2 regions of the Yersinia sp. 2541 StPb PI genome follow, and region 2 is predicted to be linked to the other one. Evidence: predicted binding sites of a transcription regulator. Region 2 holds the regulator's gene; the other holds the start of a gene.

Region 1 (9,849 bases), 1.2 Mb from region 2:
ACCGAGCCTTCGACTTTGCCCGTCTCCCAAATGACGGCGTTGGCTTGGCGCGCCTGGAATTTATCATCAACCGCATGATTGGTGTGCATCCTAAAGCATTGCTGGAATTCGATAGCCAGGAGCCTGCAATTCAGGCGGAAATCAAAGCATTGATGAAGGGTTATGACGATCCGGTCGAGTTTTACGTTGGTCGCTTGACCGAAGGGATCTCTACCTTGGGTGCCGCTTTCTGGCCGAAACGTGTGATTGTGCGCTTGTCGGATTTTAAATCTAACGAATACGCCAATCTGGTTGGCGGAGAAGCTTATGAGCCACATGAAGAGAATCCGATGTTAGGGTTCCGTGGGGCGGGTCGTTATGTCGCAGACAGCTTCCGTGATTGTTTCGCACTGGAGTGTGAGGCGGTTAAGCGGGTGCGGAATGTGATGGGGTTGACTAACGTCGAAGTCATGGTGCCTTTCGTACGTACAGTGGCTCAGGCAGAGGCGGTGGTGGCAGAACTGGCAAGACAAGGGCTGAAACGTGGTGAGAATGGCCTGAAGCTTATTATGATGTGCGAAATCCCGTCCAATGCATTGCTGGCGGATCAATTCCTTGAGCATTTTGATGGCTTCTCTATCGGCTCCAATGATATGACTCAGTTAACATTGGGGCTGGATCGCGACTCCGGTGTGGTTTCTGAACTGTTTGATGAGCGCAATGAAGCCGTTAAGGCGTTGCTGTCGATGGCCATTCAGGCGGCGAAACGTCAAGGCAAGTATGTGGGGATTTGTGGTCAGGGTCCGTCAGACCATGAGGATTTTGCTTTATGGCTGATGGATCAGGGGATTGACAGTTTGTCCCTTAACCCAGACACCGTAGTACAAACGTGGGTCAGTTTGGCGCAACATACTAAGCATTGATTGGACTCGGGTTATACCGATAGAGAGACATTTAATTATCCGCAGCTTAGGTTGCGGATTTTTTGCAATAATAAGTAAAAAAAAAAGCCCGTCTAAGATGACAGGCAAAGACTACACACAGCAATACGTGTATTCGATTACAGATATTTAAATAAGTCATTTGAAGATGAATTATTTAAATGCCTTGGGGAAAGCACTTTCTAATAATAATATTAAGTAAATTCCGTGGCTTAGTCATTAAGAATCTTCTGAATATAATAGGTTAAATAAATGTTTTTATAGGATTAATTTCATATGGTTATTAATAATCATTCTATTTAATAACTAATGAAATACAGGTTGAGAATAGAAATAGAGGAATTAAAACGGTTGTTCTTAATTGTTAATAGCGAATGTCGCTGGATAATAGGGGTTCGGCAGCATAACTACCAAACCCCCGGTAAGAGCTAAAGCTCTTCTAAATGCTTGGCAACTTCCTTCATACTCTCTTCAGGTTCCGGCGCTTCATTGACCCAGGCAGAAGTCAGGCGGTAGGAGATGGCTAACACCACCGGCCCAATAAACAAGCCAATCATGCCGAATGACAACAAGCCACCAATCACCCCGGACAGGATGAGAATCATCGGCATATCAGCTTCCATACGGATAAGGTAGGGGCGTAAAACGTTATCCATGGTACCAACGATACAGCTCCAAACCAGCAGTGCCGTGCCCCAGGTGGTATCACCGGTCCAATACAACCAGATAATTGCCGGGACCAGTATCAACAGTGGCCCAAGCTGAGCTACGCAGCAGATAAACATTAATACGGTAAACAGTGTGGCGTATTGAATGCCCGCAATCGCCAGCCCAATCCCGCCCAGCACTGCTTGTACCAGTGCGGTGACCACGACCCCCAATGCGACGGCCCGGATAGCTTTAGCGGCCAGCACCACGACGGCATCACCACGTTTATCGGCAGCGCGCACCGCAAAATGGCGGATACCCAGTCCGACTTGCTCACCATGGAAATAGAGTAAAACACTGAACAGCACCATCAGCGCCAGATGAATCAAAAAATAACCGACATGGGCGGCTTGAGCTACCAGCCAGGTCGCGGCCGCACCAATATAGGGTTGAACTTTGGCGATCATCGCATTGCCACCACCGGCAACCAATGTATGCCAACTACTATAGAGTTTGTTCCCCACCATTGGGATCGATTGCAACCAGGTCATATCCGGCATGCGCACATTAGACGGGCTGGATGCCCACTGGATAAGCGGGCCGCTGTTTTCCACCAGGCTGCTGACCAGTAGGGCTATCGGGATGACAAACAACAACACCAGCAGCAGAGTCATGACAATAGCAGCCAGCCAGCGCTTACCCCAAAGTAGCCTTTGCAGCCTAATCAACAGTGGCCAGGTCGCAATGACTACCATGCCCGCCCAGGCAAAACCCATAATAAAAGGCTGTACCACCCAGAAACTGGCGATAATCATTATCATAATGAATATCACCCCAAACATCAGTTTAGGTAAATCGAAACGGCGCTGCTGCGGGTAATTCATCAATGGGTTCTCACATCGAAAGTCATGGCAAGGTGGCCATCGCACTGTTTTTTAGGCACTCATTAGATTTTGAACTAATTAAGCATCTGTACTAATCATGGTGTATTTTTTAATGTTTTAACAGACAACGCCGGATTTTACTGCTGTGATTTGTTAAAAAATAGCATTAGCTTGGACATAACAAAAACACCGACCGCAACCAAGGTGCTGAAACAATGTTCTTTCGGCGTGGTGCGACTATTATTTATACAATATATAATTTTGATACTTAATGATTTATTGCCGCATTTATCCTCGGCAGATACGCATCACTTTCTCATCATTCTGAATTGACATAAATTATTCGACAAAGAGGATTGCTAGCAGATAATCTCTTGGCGGAACCACAAACATACCTATTAGATAGGGTCACACTAATGATCCCACAGATTTCTCAGGCACCGGGTGTCATCCAGTTGGTGCTAGATTTTTTGGATGCTTTGAAGCAAAACGGATTCACCGGCGATACCGCCACTAATTATGCCGATCGCCTGACTATGGCGACGGACAACAGTATTTACCAACTGCTACCCGACGCCGTGGTTTTTCCTCGTTCGACTGCAGATGTTGCCTTGATTGGCCGTCTGGCTGGCCTGGAGAGTTTTAAATCCCTGGTATTTACGCCTCGCGGCGGCGGGACCGGCACCAATGGCCAGGCACTGAACAGTGGCATTGTGGTGGATATGTCGCGCCATATGAACCGTATTCTGGAGATTAATCCCGAACAGGGTTGGGTGCGGGTTGAAGCGGGGGTGATTAAAGATCAGCTCAATCAATATCTGCGGCCATTCGGCTACTTCTTTTCGCCCGAGTTATCGACCAGTAACCGTGCCACATTGGGTGGAATGATCAATACCGATGCCTCTGGGCAGGGGTCGCTAGTGTATGGCAAAACGTCCGACCATGTGTTGGGGCTACGTGCCATATTGCTGGGTGGAACCCTGCTTGATACCCGCGCCATGCCGACGGCATTGGCACAAACGATTGCGCAAGAGGACTCTGTAACCGGCCGTATTTATCATACGGTGCTGCATCACTGCCGTGAGCAGCGCGCGCTGATTCTGGAGAAATTCCCCCAATTAAACCGTTTCCTGACCGGATATGATTTACGCCACGTGTTTAGTGATGACCTGCAAACCTTTGACCTGACCCGAATTTTAACCGGTGCAGAGGGCACGCTGGCCTTCATTACTGAAGCGACACTGGATATAACACCGCTGCCTAAAGTTCGCCGTCTGGTGAATGTAAAGTATGACTCCTTCGATTCCGCTCTGCGTAATGCCCCGTTTATGGTGGAAGCCAAAGCACTGTCAGTGGAAACTGTGGACTCTAAAGTTCTTAATCTGGCCAAAGAAGATATTGTCTGGCACTCAGTAAAAGAGCTGATTACCGATATCCCTGATAAAGAGATGCTGGGGTTGAATATCGTTGAGTTTGCCGGTGATGATAAGGCACTGATCGATAGTCAAATGGAGGCACTTTGTCAGCGCTTGGATGACCTGATGTCTGCTCAGCAAGGCGGCGTTATTGGTTACCAGATTTGCAGTGAGTTAGCGGGTATTGAGCGCATCTATGGTATGCGCAAAAAAGCGGTTGGTTTGTTAGGCAACAGTAAAGGCCAGGCTAAGCCCATTCCGTTTGCGGAAGATACCTGTGTGCCACCACAACATTTGGCCGATTATATTGTCGAGTTCCGCCAACTGCTTGATAGCCACAATTTGAGCTACGGCATGTTTGGTCACGTGGATGCGGGGGTATTACATGTACGCCCAGCGCTGGATATGTGCGATCCACAGCAAGAAATGCTGATGAAACAGATATCTGACCAAGTGGTGCAACTGACGGCGCGCTATGGCGGCTTGCTATGGGGCGAGCACGGTAAGGGTTTCCGTGCAGAATACAGCCCTGACTTCTTTGGTGAAGTGCTTTACCACGAGTTGCGGCGCATTAAATCCGTTTTCGACCCGGATAATCGCTTAAATCCGGGGAAAATATGCTCACCGTTGGGCAGTGATGCGCCAATGATGAAAGTGGATACCTCAGATAAACGCGGTACCTTGGACCGGCGTATTCCGTTAGCAGTAAGAACCTCATTCCGAGGTGCGATGGAATGTAATGGTAACGGTCTGTGCTTTAACTTTGATACACGTAGCCCGATGTGCCCGTCGATGAAGATTACCGGTGACCGTATTCATTCACCAAAAGGCCGGGCAACGCTGGTGCGAGAATGGTTACGGCTGCTATCTGAGCAAGGGGTTGACCCCATTGCACTAGAGAAAGGGCTGGCGACCAAACGCCCCAGCCTGCGTGGTTTGATTGAGAAAACCCGTAATACCTGGGCTGCCAGTCAGGGGGATTATGATTTCTCTCATGAAGTCAAAGAGGCGATGTCAGGTTGTCTGGCATGCAAAGCTTGCTCGACGCAGTGCCCGATAAAAATTGATGTACCGGGCTTCCGTTCCCGCTTCCTACAGTTGTATCACACCCGTTATCACCGTCCACTGCGTGACTATGTGGTGGCTGGAGTAGAGAGTTATGCGCCGTTAATGGCCAAAACCCCAAAAGTGTTTAACTTTTTCCTCAAACAGCCGTGGGTCAGGGAGCTAAGCCGGAAAAGTATTGGTATGGTGGACTTACCGATGCTTTCTAGCCCAACGTTGAAGCAATCATTATCCGGCCATTATGCCAGTACTATGACCCTTGAGCAGTTGGAGAAACTGTCTGAGTCAGAACGCCACCAGCATGTGCTGATCGTGCAGGATCCCTTCACCAGTTACTACGACGCTCAGGTGGTGGCGGATTTTGTTCACTTGGTCGAAAAACTGGGCTTCAATCCCGTGCTGTTGCCATTCTCACCCAACGGTAAAGCGCAGCACATTAAAGGTTTCCTGCAACGTTTTGCTAAAACGGCCCGTAAGACGGCAGATTTTCTTAATCGCATTTCGTTACTGGGGATGCCAATGGTTGGGGTTGATCCGGCGCTGGTTCTTTGTTATCGCGATGAATATAAAGAGATTCTTGGTGATGCGCGCGGTGACTTTACGGTGCAATTGGTGCACGAGTGGCTACAGATGGCTCTGGCTGACCTGCCAGAGCAGCAGATGAGTGGCGAATCCTGGTACCTGTTTGGGCATTGCACCGAAACCACGGCACTACCTGCCAGCAGCCAGCACTGGGCAGCAATATTCTCCCGTTATGGTGCCAAACTGGAAAACGTCAGTGTCGGGTGTTGTGGCATGGCCGGAACTTATGGTCATGAAGCGAGGAACATCGATAACTCGTTGGGTATTTACGCGTTATCCTGGCAACAGGCGTTACAAAAGTTACCGGGTAAACGTTGTTTAGCCACAGGTTACTCTTGCCGGAGTCAGGTTAAACGTATTGAAGGCAATGGACTGAGACATCCGTTACAAGCTTTGCTTGAGCTGGTTTAACCTACGAGCTGACTATGCTATTTACTTCGTGCTACTTGCCGCCGCCTCGCAGAGGCAAAGCCCAAGGATGGGCTGAGTAATCAGAACAGCTATTGCTGCTGTAATTTCAACAACCAAGGGGAAAAGATGCTGTGGAAACGCACCGCAACGCTGGAACAGTTAAACCAGCAATGCCAGGGCTGTATGGTTGGGCATTTGGGCATTGAGTTTACCCGCCTCTCTGATAACGAAATAGAAGCCACGATGCCAGTAGACCAGCGGACGACTCAACCTTTCGGTTTACTTCATGGTGGTGCGTCGGTGGTGCTGGCGGAGTCGCTCGGTTCGATGGCCGGATATCTGTGTACCACCGAAGGCCAGCAAGTCGTGGGGTTGGAGATTAATGCTAACCACCTGAAAGCAGTACGTTCCGGGAAAGTTCGGGGTTGCTGTCGGGCCATTCATATCGGCCGCAGCCATCAGGTGTGGCAGATTGAGGTGTTTGATGAAGAAGACCATCTGTGTTGTACCTCGCGTTTAACCGTCGCCGTGTTGTCCCGATAAGGTCATTCCCACACCAAATTACACGTGATTACCTGACTCAGGGCCACCAATGGCCCTGAGTGACGTCAGCAGCTCATGGCACTTGCTGCAGCTCCCTTCAGACAGTTTCATTTAGCCGATAAATGCGGCGAATCTCTATGATAGGTTTCCCCTGTGAGGGTTTTCAGCTAAAGTTAAAATAGAAATAGGTATTTTTTATGAATGTTTTAAATACTCAGCGGCTGACTGCGATTAGCCCTTGATATAGTAAGGGATTCGAGCGTCACCGAGGAATTTATTCATTTATTTCAGGGTGATAAAAGTGCACTTTTTCCTCCAGACCTCTTCGGCCATCGCAGCATGCTTACTCGTTGCCGCCTCATTCGAGGTTCAAACGGCACTTTTCTTAATATCCCTGCAAAACAAACGGTTGAAGTGATAATTATTATCACTACCATTGTAAATAATCTGTGTTGATTCTCCAATAATCAGCCAGCAAATTGTTAACCTGAAAAGATCAACCTAATGGGTGATTGCGAAATATAAGGTAGGGCATATGCAACAGGAATCAGTCGGGACATTTTCACTCGACGAGAATGTCTGGCAGGGCGTGACGATAACAGAGAGCGCTGCCGCACAAATTACACGACTCATGCAGCAAGATCCGCAAATTAAAGGATTGCAGCTTGGCGTGAAACAATCCGGTTGTGCGGGGTTTGCTTATGTAATGGATATGGCTAAAGAGCCCGCCAGCGACGCTCTGGTTTTCGAACAGGGCAGTGCCAAACTCTACGTACCGTTAAAAGCGATGCCGTTTATCGATGGCACCGAGGTGGATTATGTCCGCGAAGGGCTAAACCAGATTTTTAAATTTAATAATCCTAAAGCTCAGCATTCCTGCGGGTGTGGCGAGAGTTTTGGCGTTTGAGCGATGTAAACGAAATGACACGAAGCAATGTAGAGGTTCCAGATGATGTGCAGGCTTGGGTCAGCGATGGTCGTTACAAAGAAGGCTTTTTTACCCAGCTTGCGACTGATCAGTTAGCGAAAGGCCTTAGTGAAGATGTCATTCGCGCCATTTCAGCGAAACGTAATGAGCCTGAATGGATGCTGGAGTTTCGTCTTGGTGCTTATCGCAGTTGGCTCGAAATGGAAGAGCCTCACTGGCTGAAAGCCAATTATAAAAGTCTGGATTATCAGGACTACAGTTATTACTCCGCGCCATCCTGTGGCAGTTGTGATGACAGTTGTGATTCGCAACCCGGTGCAGTGCAGCAATCGTCTGCGGACAGTGCGGCACCACGTGATCTGTCTGAACAGGCGATGAATGAGTACCTCACCGCAGAGGTTGAATCTGCCTTTGCTCAGCTAGGGGTTCCGGTGCGCGAAGGGGCCGAAGTAGCAGTAGACGCTATTTTTGACTCAGTTTCGGTTGCGACCACCTACCGTGGGAAATTAGCCGAACAAGGGATTATTTTCTGCTCATTTAGCGAAGCTATTCAGGAATACCCGGATTTGGTACGTAAATATCTGGGGTCGGTGGTACCGGCTAAAGATAACTTTTTTGCCGCGCTAAATGCGGCGGTGGCTTCTGATGGCACTTTTGTTTATGTGCCAAAAGGTGTGCGCTGTCCGATGGAGTTATCCACCTATTTCCGTATTAATGCGGCTAAAACAGGGCAGTTTGAACGCACCATTCTGATTGCTGACGAAGACAGTTATGTCAGCTATATCGAAGGGTGCTCAGCGCCAGTGCGAGACAGCTACCAGCTACACGCTGCGGTCGTTGAAGTCATTTTGCACAAAAATGCTGAAGTGAAATATTCAACGGTGCAGAACTGGTTCGCCGGTGCTGATAGCACTGGCGGTATTCTTAACTTCGTGACCAAACGTGCGTTGTGTGAAGGTGCGGGTTCAAAAATGTCATGGACTCAATCTGAGACTGGCTCCGCTATTACTTGGAAATATCCAAGCGTTATTTTACAGGGTGATAACTCAATCGGTGAGTTCTTCTCGGTGGCACTAACGAATGGCCACCAGCAAGCTGATACCGGTACCAAGATGATTCATATTGGCAAAAACACCAAATCAACAATTATTGCCAAAGGGATCTCTGCTGGGCATAGCCAGAACACCTACCGTGGTTTGGTGAAAATCCTGCCCGGTGCGGATAACGCACGTAACTTCACGCAATGTGATTCGATGTTGATTGGGCCGGACTCCGGTGCGCATACCTTCCCGTATGTGGAAGTGCGCAATAACTCAGCCCAATTGGAACACGAAGCGACAACATCAAAAATTGGCGATGACCAACTGTTTTATTGCTTGCAGCGTGGTATCAGTGAAGATGATGCCATCTCAATGATTGTTAACGGATTCTGTAAAGATGTGTTCTCCGAACTGCCGCTGGAGTTTGCCGTCGAAGCACAGAAACTGTTAGCCATCAGTCTGGAACACAGTGTCGGTTAAGTGTGAGTTGAAACACGCATTCGCAGAGTTTTGCGCTCTGGCGCACCAAGGAACCCTATGTTAAGCATTAAGAATTTAAAAGTCAGTGTTGAAGGTAATGAAATCCTCAAAGGTTTGGATCTGGAGATCAAACCCGGTGAAGTGCACGCCATCATGGGGCCAAACGGCTCAGGGAAAAGTACATTATCTGCCGCGTTGGCGGGGCGTGAAGAGTATGAGGTGACCGAGGGGCATATAACCTTTAAAGGGAAAGACCTGCTGGAGTTGGACCCAGAGGATCGCGCGGGTGAAGGCGTATTTTTGGCTTTTCAGTACCCAGTGGAAATTCCGGGTGTCAGTAACCATTTCTTCTTGCAAACTGCCGTCAATGCGGTGCGTAAATATCGCCAGCAAGAGCCATTGGACCGTTTTGATTTCGCTGATTTCATTGAAGAAAAAATTGAGTTACTGAAAATGCCGGCTGACTTGCTGACCCGTTCGGTTAATGTGGGCTTCTCCGGCGGCGAAAAGAAACGTAACGATATTCTGCAAATGGCGGCACTGGAACCCTCGTTATGTATTCTGGATGAAACCGACTCTGGGCTGGATATTGATGCGCTGAAAATTGTCGCTAACGGGGTTAACTCGCTACGTAACGAAAACCGTGCATTTATTATTGTGACTCACTATCAGCGTATCCTTGATTATGTAAAACCCGACTTTGTGCATGTGCTGTATCAGGGGCGGATCATTAAGTCAGGTGATTTCACATTGGTAAAACAGTTGGAGGAGCAAGGCTATGGCTGGCTTACCGACCAACAGTAAAATGCTGGAACAGCAGCATCTGCAACAAAAACAGCGCAGTGATGCACTGAAACAATTCGGTCAACTGTTTAATCTGCGCCAGCATGGCCATTCAACACAGGCCAGTGCGCACTGGCAACAGGTGTTACA
Region 2 (9,849 bases):
CCTTGGTATCAGAATATGTACAACTTCCGCCAGGCTGATGGCAAGACCGGAGTAAGTTACCTGCACTCAATCGGTGCTAAATACGATTTCAAAAACAAACTGGTGATGGAAGCGGCATTTGGCCAGGCAAAAGATTACATGGACCAGTATTTCGCCAAGGCTTCTTACGCCTTCCCGGTGGCTGGCAATGATCTTCGTACCTCTTATCAGTTCTACGGCGCAAAAGATAAAGTTGATGGCGGTGCCAGCAATGTAAACGACGTCTATGACGGATTAGCCTGGCTACAAGCGCTGACATTGGGCTACACCACCGGGCCATTTGACTTGCGTCTTGAAGGTACCTGGGCCAAAGCTGACGGTAACCAAGGTTACTTCCTGCAACGTATGACGCCAGGCTATGCGACCTCTAATGGCCGTTTGGATGTTTGGTGGGATTCCCGCTCTGATTTCAACGCCAACGGCGAAAAAGCGCTGTTTGGTGGCGTGATGTATGACCTGAAAAACTGGAATCTTGCGGGTTGGTCAGTGGGAACCTCCTATGCGTATGGCTGGGATGCAAAACCAAGTACTAACCCAATTTATGACCAGAATACGCGTCTGAAAGAATCTGCTTGGAACTTTGATGTTCTCTACACTCTGCAAGAAGGCCGGGCGAAAGGCACGCTCTTCAAACTGCATTACACCATGTATGACAACCACACCAATATTCCAAGCTTTGGCGGCGGTTTTGGCAACGTATTCCAGGATGAAAAAGACGTTAAATTCATCGTGATTGCACCCTTTACCATCTTCTGATGTTGACCACTTTTTGATTGCCATCCCCGGTAACCAACCCGGGGACATAATGGAGCACCCGCCATGAAGAAAATGCTTTTTATTATTACCACAGTATTGGGATTAAGTGCCTGCGCACCACAAACCCCAGTTCAACCGGAAGATAGCAAACTCAAACAAGCCTACAGCGCGTGCATCAATGCCAGCGAAGGTTCGCCAGAAAGATTGATCCCCTGCAAGGCGGTGCTAGATGTGCTGAAACAAGAGAAAGCGCATCAGGCTTTTACTGAGAAAGAGACCGTTCGAGTATTGGATTACCAGCGTTGCATTGATGCTGCACATACCGGTAATGGTCAGGCCTATGACGCGCAATGCGGGAAGCTGTGGCAAGAAATACGCAGTAATAATAACCCAGATAAATAATAGTCCTGATAAAAGTGACCAGGATAACGGCAATTGAGCTAACAATAACGCTGCCAGCAGCAATACTGTCAATAGCCGTTTTGGCAGCAGTTATTAATTACGGATGAGGTTAGTGATGAATAAATTCAAATTAAATGCTTTAGCGGCGATAACCGCAACCTTTGGCTTGATGGGATATGCCAATGCTGATACCCGTAATCAACAACTTGTTGATCAACTCAGCACATTGAAAGTTAATTATAAATTGTTGGATAACCGTGCTGCTGAAAATGGCGTTGATTGCGCCAAACTGGGTGCCGACTGGGCATCATGTAATAAAGTCATGATTACTCTGACCAACACCGGGGATGAGATAGTCGGCCAAGACTGGGCTATTTATTTCCATAGTATCCGCCAGATTCTGACCGTCGATAATAGCCAGTTTAAAATTACGCATCTGACGGGCGATTTGCATAAAATTGAACCTACCGCCAAATTCACCGGATTCCCCGCCAATCAAGCGGTTGAAATCCCTATTACTGGCGAATACTGGCAGTTGTTTGCCACTGACTTTATGCCGCGCTGGTATGCCACTGCTGGCGATGCTAAACCCAAAGTACTAAAAAATACCGATACCGAAGATATCAATGAGTATCTGACACAGTTTACTGGCGATCAGTGGAAACGCACCAAAGATGACAATAATGTGCTGATGACGCCGGAATCACGCTTTGTTAAAAACGAAGCGGTAAAAACGTTATCTGTGGCTAACTTGCGTGGGCAAATAATCCCTACGCCTATGGAGATTAAGCTCTATAAACAGGATGTGGATCTGAGTCACGGGGTTGCGCTGGATCTGAGTGTATTGCCTAAAGCTGCCGCAGAGGCAGCTCAGCAGCGCTTCGAATTACTGGGTCTGAAGGCCAATTCAGCCGGTTTCCCGATAAAAACTGTGATTCAACCTGCCGCGTTTAAAGGTGACTTAGCGGTTTCCGGTGCTTACGAGCTGAAAATTGGCGAGAAAGGGGCACAGGTTATTGGTTTTGATCCGAGCGGCGTGTTCTATGGCCTGCAATCCATTCTATCGTTGGTTCCGACTGACGGCACTAAGACTATTGCCACTCTTGAGGCGAAAGATGCGCCACGTTTTGAATACCGGGGTGTGTTCCTCGATGTTGGCCGTAATTTTAAAACCAAAGATGCAGTGCTGCGCTTACTTGATCAGATGTCAGCTTATAAGCTGAACAAATTCCACTTCCATCTAAGTGATGATGAAGGCTGGCGTATTGAAATCCCAGGCTTGCCCGAATTGACCGATGTTGGTAGCAAACGTTGTCACGATTTGACGGAGAATACCTGCTTGCTGCCGCAATTGGGTTCTGGCCCAGACAGCAATAATATGGGTAGCGGCCATTTCACTCGTGATGATTATATTGAGATTCTGAAATATGCCAAAGCACGCCAGATTGATGTGATCCCTGAAATCGATGTGCCAGCACACGCCCGTGCAGCCGTAGTGTCGATGGAAGCCCGTTATAACAATCTAATGAAACAGGGCAAAGAAAAAGAAGCTAACGAATTCCGTCTGCTTGACCCGACTGATGATTCCAATACCACGTCAGTTCAGTTCTATGAGCGTAAAAGCTATCTCAACCCATGCCTCGACTCTTCTAAGCGGTTTGTCGATAAAGTGATTGGCGAAATGGCGCAGATGCATAAAGAAGCCGGTATGCCACTGACTACCTGGCACTTTGGTGGCGATGAAGCGAAAAATATCCGTTTGGGTGCGGGTTATCAGGACAAAAACGGGCCGATTGAAGCGGGTAAAGGCATTATTGATAAGAGTGTTGAAGATAAACCTTGGGCCAAATCACAAGTTTGTCAGGATATGGTCAAACAAGGCAAGGTGCAGGATGTTGAACATCTTTCCAGCTATTTTGCCATTGAAGTCAGTAAGTTGGTTAATGCTCACGGCATCGAGAAGATGCAGGCTTGGCAGGATGGGTTGAAAGACGCCAAAGACGCCAAAGCGTTTGCCACTAAACGCGTTGGTGTCAACTTCTGGGATACCCTCTATTGGGGTGGTGCTGACTCAATCAATGATTGGGCCAATAAAGGTTATGAAGTGGTCGCGTCAAATCCAGATTATGTCTACTTCGATATGCCATATGAAGTTAATCCGAATGAACGCGGTTACTACTGGGCAACCCGCTTTAATGACGAAGCGAAAGTATTCAGCTTCGCACCAGATAACATGCCGCAGAATGCCGAGACCTCAGTGGACCGCGATGGTAATCACTTTAGCGCGAAAAGCGATAAACCTTGGCCGGGTGTACATGGCATCTCGGGTCAGTCATGGAATGAAACCGTCCGCACTGATGAGCAGATGGAATACATGATCTTCCCGCGGATGTTGCCATTGGCCGAGCGTGCCTGGCATCGCGCTTCGTGGGAGCAAGATTACAAAGCGGGCCGCGAATATCAAGGTGGCCAGACGCATAGCGTCGATACCAAGGCGTTGGACATCGATTGGCAACGTTTTGCCAACATCATGGGCCAACGTGAACTGGCAAAACTGGATAAAGCCGGTGTGTCATATCGCCTGCCTGTCCCCGGTGCTCGGGTTGTGGCGGGGCAGTTGGAAGCCAATATCTCACTGCCGGGCCTGATTATCGAGTATTCAACTGATGGCGGTAAGCAGTGGCAGAAGTATGATGCGAAGGCAAAACCTACCGTGAGTGGCGAGGTGATGATCCGCTCCACCAGCCCAGACGGTAAGCGTAGTAGCCGTGCTGAGTCGGTTAAAGTCTGAAAATTGGTAATATCGAGCTGTGTCTAATGTTATCTCCTGTTTGCTTTATTTTTTGGCCAAACAAATTTAAGTGAAGTTGAGTTGATGGTTTTTCCCCCGGCAGGTCCGGGGTTTTTTTTGCTGTAAAATTGATGCAGCTCGCTAAAGGGGGGAGAGTCAATAAATGGGGGCGATAAACAGTGAATTTGTCACTCAGGAAAGAACAATAACGGGATAGATACCCAATGTTATTGGTGTTGCAGATAGCTAGCAGGCGAACGAACCCAGAACATCGCTAACACTCTAGTGGCTTTCAGTACCAAGGGGATAAATATCAAGGACATAAATAAGAACGACCACCTGACTCCCAACCGAGAGATACTCAGGTATAGAACGGGAAAGGTGGCCATCTTGCTGATAGCTTATGTTAACCAAACAGTAGAACCTATCAATCTGGATTAAACATAAGCCGTAGTGTATTCAGTGCTTAAAATCTTTATAAGATAATGCTTTCAAAGCACATTATCTTTTATCGTGTGCCGACTCGTTTTCACGGCAATCACCGGTCTCACAATGGCCGTACAGATACAGACTGTGATTGGTCAGCTTGATACCATGCTGTTTAGAAATTTCACGTTGAAGCGATTCAATGGATTCATTGCTAAACTCAATCACTTTGCCGCAATCCAGGCAAATCAAGTGATCATGATGATGCTGCTGCGTCAGCTCAAAGACTGATTTACCGCCTTCGAAATTGTGGCGGGTAACAATACCGGCATCATCAAACTGGTTCAGTACGCGGTAAACCGTGGCTAAACCAATCTCTTCACCAATATCGATCAGCTTTTTATAAAGATCTTCCGCGCTGACGTGGTGGCACGCCGGATCTTGCAACACTTCCAGAATTTTAAGCCGGGGCAGTGTTACTTTAAGGCCTGCGTTTTTTAAGGCTTTGTTGTTGTCAGTCATGCGGATTCAGTCCTGTTACTATCGTTTCAAATTAAGGCTGTTCAGCCTATGACATCCGTGGCGCAATAATTACAATTACGTCTCATTATAGAACTGCTAGCCCCAAATGAAAACCGTGGTTGTTAACAAAGATATAATTGCACACTTTGTAAGATTAATCATGCAGTGTATTGATGAATGGGGATAACACATCATTTAAGTGTACAGTGACGAGGGATAAAGTTACAAATTTGTAGCAGTTTATTTTCATTTTGCGCGCAGGAAGATGTGGATATGTGGGCCGCTTAACAAAGCACAATCGGATAGCCGGACGCGCTGTTCACCATGGATGGGAGCTAAAGAGAGAGAAAACAACGTTATGACAAAAAGCACAGCTCAAAAGGATAAAAGGCAACGGAAACGCCCGGCAGTGTTGAACACGACCATAGCGTTTCCGACAGGCTTGATTAACCCACTATCTCAGACAGGCTCAGTTCTTCAGTAATCTGTTTTACCCATGCCTCAACCCGCTCATTGGTAAGTTCTGGCTGACGGTCTTCATCAATTGCCAGACCAATAAAGTGGTCGTCATCCGCCAGACCTTTGGACGCTTCAAAATGGTAGCCCGCGGTTGGCCAATGGCCCACGATTGCGGCACCACGTGGCTCAATGATGTCGCGCACGGTACCCATCGCATCACAGAAATATTCTGCGTAGTCTTCCTGGTCACCACAACCAAACAGCGCCACCAACTTGCCATTGAAATCGATCTCTTCCAGTGTTGGGAAGAAATCATCCCAATCACACTGCGCTTCGCCGTAATACCAGGTTGGGATCCCAATCAGCAAAATATCGAAGCCTTCTAAATCTTCTTTACTGCTTTTGGCAATGTCGTGAACCTCAGCAACATCTTTGCCCAGTTGCTTTTGGATCATCTTGGCAATGTTTTCAGTATTGCCAGTATCGCTGCCAAAGAAAATGCCTACAGTTGCCATATAGCTAAATACCTTTTAAATTCAAATAGTTATGCAAATTACTGAGCGTTCTGCCCAATATTATAACACATGTATAGGGCGACATAATGCCAGAGAACCCCATCAGGCTTTTATCAAGTTTATGCGATATTAAATTTTTGTGAGTCGCTCAACCTTATAACTCCATTGCCGATAACCGTTGTGTAACTGAATAGTTGCAATTTGCGGTGCCAGGGGGAAACCCGTCAGATGAAGGTCTGCCGGCAAAGGAGTTGTCGTTAGCTGTATGAACGTCCTTTATTGCTTTTCGGTCATCAAATAACACCAGAGTCTCTAACGATAACTATCCGATATATAAGGGGAACGAACATGCAGTTTTTAAAAAATATTACTATCAGGGCGGCATTGCTTTGGGTACTTGGCGCATTTTGTCTGCTCTGGGGCGGTGTATCGGCCTATACCTTGTTATCACTCAACCAACTGACACAATCCTCCAACGCGAATACTGTGTTGGTTGAAAATATGAATTTGGTTAATCAGGGGACGGATCAATATTTCCGTATGGTGACACGTCTGTCTCGTTCAGTAGATTACCGCCAGAGCGGTAATATCGTGGATGCTGACAAAGAATTGAAATCATCCCATGTTGCATTGGAAAACCTGAAACAAAAGTTGGCAGAATTTAAAACTATTGACCATGCACAGTTAGACTCCGCTTTGGTTAGCGGCGTGATTGATGGATGGAGTGGGTTAATTGAACAAGGGGTTACGCCGCTGTATCAAGCTGCAATGGACAATAACAGCGCCGCTTATCAGGATTTAGCGAAAAAAACGGTACCTGCATTGAGTCGCCAGTATGGTTCAGTGGCTGAAAAGTTTAATCAGGCGGCATCAAAAGCTATCGGGGTGGCTAAAGATCAATTCTCTCATTTGACCAAAGTGAGCAGCATTACCCTTATCTCAGCGCTGATCGCCGGTCTGGTGATTTTACTGGCAACAGATCGCTATCTGGTTGCCAACCTGGTGCGCCCACTGGACGATATTCGCGAGCATTTTCGCGTGATTGCTTCTGGTCAGCTTGGTCTGCCTATTGCTGATTTTGGTCGCAACTGTGTTGGGCGGTTATTCCCGCTGCTGCGTGATGTACAAACCAGTTTGGTGAATACTGTTCAGGCAATTCGTAGTAGCACCGATGGGATCTATCATGGTGCAGCCGAGATTTCAGCCGGTAACACCGATTTGTCATCCCGCACTGAGCAGCAAGCTGCGGCGCTTGAAGAAACAGCGGCTAGCATGGAGCAGTTAACCGCAACCGTAAAACACAATGCTGATAATGCACACCATGCCAGTCAACTGGCGGCGAATGCCTCCGCCACCGCGAAAAAGGGCGGAATATTGGTAGCAGATGTGGTTAACACCATGAATGAGATTTCAGCCAGTTCGCGGAAAATAGCCGATATCACGACGGTAATTAACAGCATTGCTTTTCAGACTAACATTTTGGCACTGAATGCAGCCGTTGAAGCCGCCCGTGCCGGTGAACAAGGTCGTGGCTTTGCTGTGGTTGCCAGCGAGGTGCGTAATCTTGCACAACGCAGTGCACAGGCCGCGAAGGAGATTGATGGCTTGATTAATGAGTCGGTTAGCCGTGTCAGTAGTGGTTCGGCCTTGGTGGAAAGTGCTGGTATTACTATGGATGAAATTGTTCGTTCCATCACCAATGTGACCGATTTAATGGGTGAGATAGCTTCTGCATCTGATGAACAGAGCAAAGGTATTAGCCAGGTCGGACAAGCGGTGGCAGAAATGGACAGTGTGACACAGCAAAATGCCGCGTTAGTACAGCAAGCTTCCCGTGCTGCGGCCTCGCTAGAAGAGCAGGCCACTCAGTTAAACCGGGCGGTGGCCGTGTTTAAACTAAAGGCAGATGACGAACGAGTAAAACCGGCAGTGAAAACACGGGCAAATCCATTAACCGCAGCACCTGCCAGCGCGAGAGTGGATAACAACGCAAACTGGGAAACATTCTAAAAACCGCTAACAGCCCGGTGACTTCAGTATGAGCGGGGTAAAGTAAAAACGGCGTAGCGTAAGTGATTACGCCACGCCGTCGTGGTAACCGATAGGGTTAAAACCCTTCTTGTGAATGGGCTAATTGAGCCAGCAACATTTGTTCAATCAGCTCACTACGGCTGATGTTACGCTGCTCTGCAAGGCTGTTGAGAGCATCGACGGCATCGGCATTAATCTTCAGTTCCACGCGTCGTAAGCCACGCACTTTATCGCGCCGTAGTTGATTTCGCTTATTAATTCTAAGCTGCTCATCACGTGATAATGGATTTGTTTTCGGACGCCCCGGACGGCGTTCATCTGCGAACAGATCCAGCGTTGTGCGATCCGTTTGTTCTTTTGCCATAGGTAGCAGTACTACAAGGGATTTACATCAGAAAGCGTAACGAAGCCTTGTCTGACGATTCGGTTTACATGTTTCAGGTTGAGAACATAGCTTGAGCGCATTGAATAACCTATATACCAGCAGCCTGAATTTGCATTTGCACCGGTTACGATCTGTGAACAGCGACCGAAGTCCGCAGCAAAATTAGAGCGCGCCATAATACCCCAGCCAACTGAGCAACGACAATGCTTTACTGTGATTAGATTGTGCTAATTCGTTCTTTTTTGCACAATTTTTCCACAGGAAATACATTTTTTTTCCCCAGGGGATGATTTTTAATCAATCCCCATCGTGCGCTGTACTTTTTTTATTCAGCCTCTTTTTCATCGATGCTGTTTTCATCAATAAAGCGGTGGATAGCCCGCAAGACAGAATCCGGCTTTTCCGCATGTACCCAGTGGCCAGTCCCTGCGACCACATAGGCACGGGCTTGCGGAAATTGGCGGGCAATATCATCACGATGGCTATCTTGAATGTATGGCGACAGCTCACCGCGAATAAAGAGGATTGGGTGCGGCCACGGTGGAATAGGCTGCCAGCCGACAATATTTTCGTATTGATCCCAGAGTGCGGGCACATTAAACCGCCATTCGCCGTTGTGGAATGATTTCAATAAGAACTGAATGATCCCTTCTTCTTTTATCGACTCACGCATCAATTGAGCGGCTTCTTGTCGCTGGGTTATACCCGCAGTACTCACAGCATTGAGGGCAGTAAAGATAGTGTCGTGGCGGCGTACTTGATAGTTAACCGGGGCGACATCAATCGCGACCAGCTTTGCAATACGATGAGGAGCAATTGCTGTCAGTGCCATTGCCACTTTACCTCCCATCGAATGGCCGATGATAATGGCTTTCTCTATTGCGAGGTGGTCGAGCAGCTCCAGCACATCCTGCGCCATTGCAGGGTAATCCACTTGCGGTGAGCGGGGTGATAAACCATGGTCACGCATATCAACCTGAACCACGGTATGATCTCTTTGCAAGTCACGGGCCAAAACACCCAGGTTATCCAGATTACCAAATAGCCCATGAATCAGCATGATTGGCAGGGAAGGTGTGGCAGAAAGCGCGTTTTGTAAGCGGAAGTTTAATTTCATAGCGACGTTCATACTGAGAGATAATGTGGTTAGGATATCATGGCTGAACAAAGGTGTGCTGTTACACAATTATTTGCCTTATCATCAGTCATATGTAGATTATTGAGTTGCTGTGGGTGGGGTGGGCCATTTATCCCGATAAAGCCATTATAAAGGTACTCGTCAGCGCACTTTGACTTTATAATCCTAAGATATGTATAAGAAAGTAGAAACCCGTACTGGATAAAGATGAAAACTATTGAACTCGACGAAGAACTTTATCGCTATATTGCCAGCCATACGCAGCACATTGGCGAGAGCGCGTCTGATATTTTACGACGTATGCTGAAGTTTACGGCCGGTCAGCCGGTACCCAGTATCCCTGCCAGCACTGATGCGGTGAAAGCGGCTACAGCTCCAGCACCAC

What was found. Region 2 encodes Fur, which represses iron uptake genes when iron is present. Its sites were predicted from a motif close to ATAATAATGAGAACNACTATCAA; they were not measured.
Positions count from the first base shown of each region.
Region 1: the regulator Fur is predicted to act here: its motif matches at 6,883-6,905, upstream of sufA (Fe-S cluster assembly scaffold SufA).

Region 1 is NZ_JAZGQB010000001.1:2,106,736-2,116,584, forward strand. Features, by position in the region: gene ppsA (phosphoenolpyruvate synthase) at 1-902, shown strand, start outside; RNA gene rprA (antisense sRNA RprA) at 979-1,083, opposite strand; gene ydiK (AI-2E family transporter YdiK) at 1,349-2,452, opposite strand; gene ydiJ (D-2-hydroxyglutarate dehydrogenase YdiJ) at 2,869-5,925, shown strand; gene V1953_RS09370 (hotdog fold thioesterase) at 6,052-6,468, shown strand; gene sufA (Fe-S cluster assembly scaffold SufA) at 7,004-7,375, shown strand; gene sufB (Fe-S cluster assembly protein SufB) at 7,390-8,916, shown strand; gene sufC (Fe-S cluster assembly ATPase SufC) at 8,974-9,720, shown strand; gene sufD (Fe-S cluster assembly protein SufD) at 9,695-9,849, shown strand, end outside.
Region 2 is NZ_JAZGQB010000001.1:3,288,984-3,298,832, reverse strand. Features, by position in the region: gene chiP (chitoporin ChiP) at 1-795, shown strand, start outside; gene chiQ (ChiQ/YbfN family lipoprotein) at 859-1,197, shown strand; gene V1953_RS14895 (beta-N-acetylhexosaminidase) at 1,313-3,988, shown strand; gene fur (ferric iron uptake transcriptional regulator) at 4,490-4,936, opposite strand; gene fldA (flavodoxin FldA) at 5,383-5,910, opposite strand; gene V1953_RS14880 (methyl-accepting chemotaxis protein) at 6,259-7,920, shown strand; gene ybfE (LexA regulated protein) at 8,018-8,305, opposite strand; gene ybfF (esterase) at 8,652-9,443, opposite strand; gene seqA (replication initiation negative regulator SeqA) at 9,672-9,849, shown strand, end outside.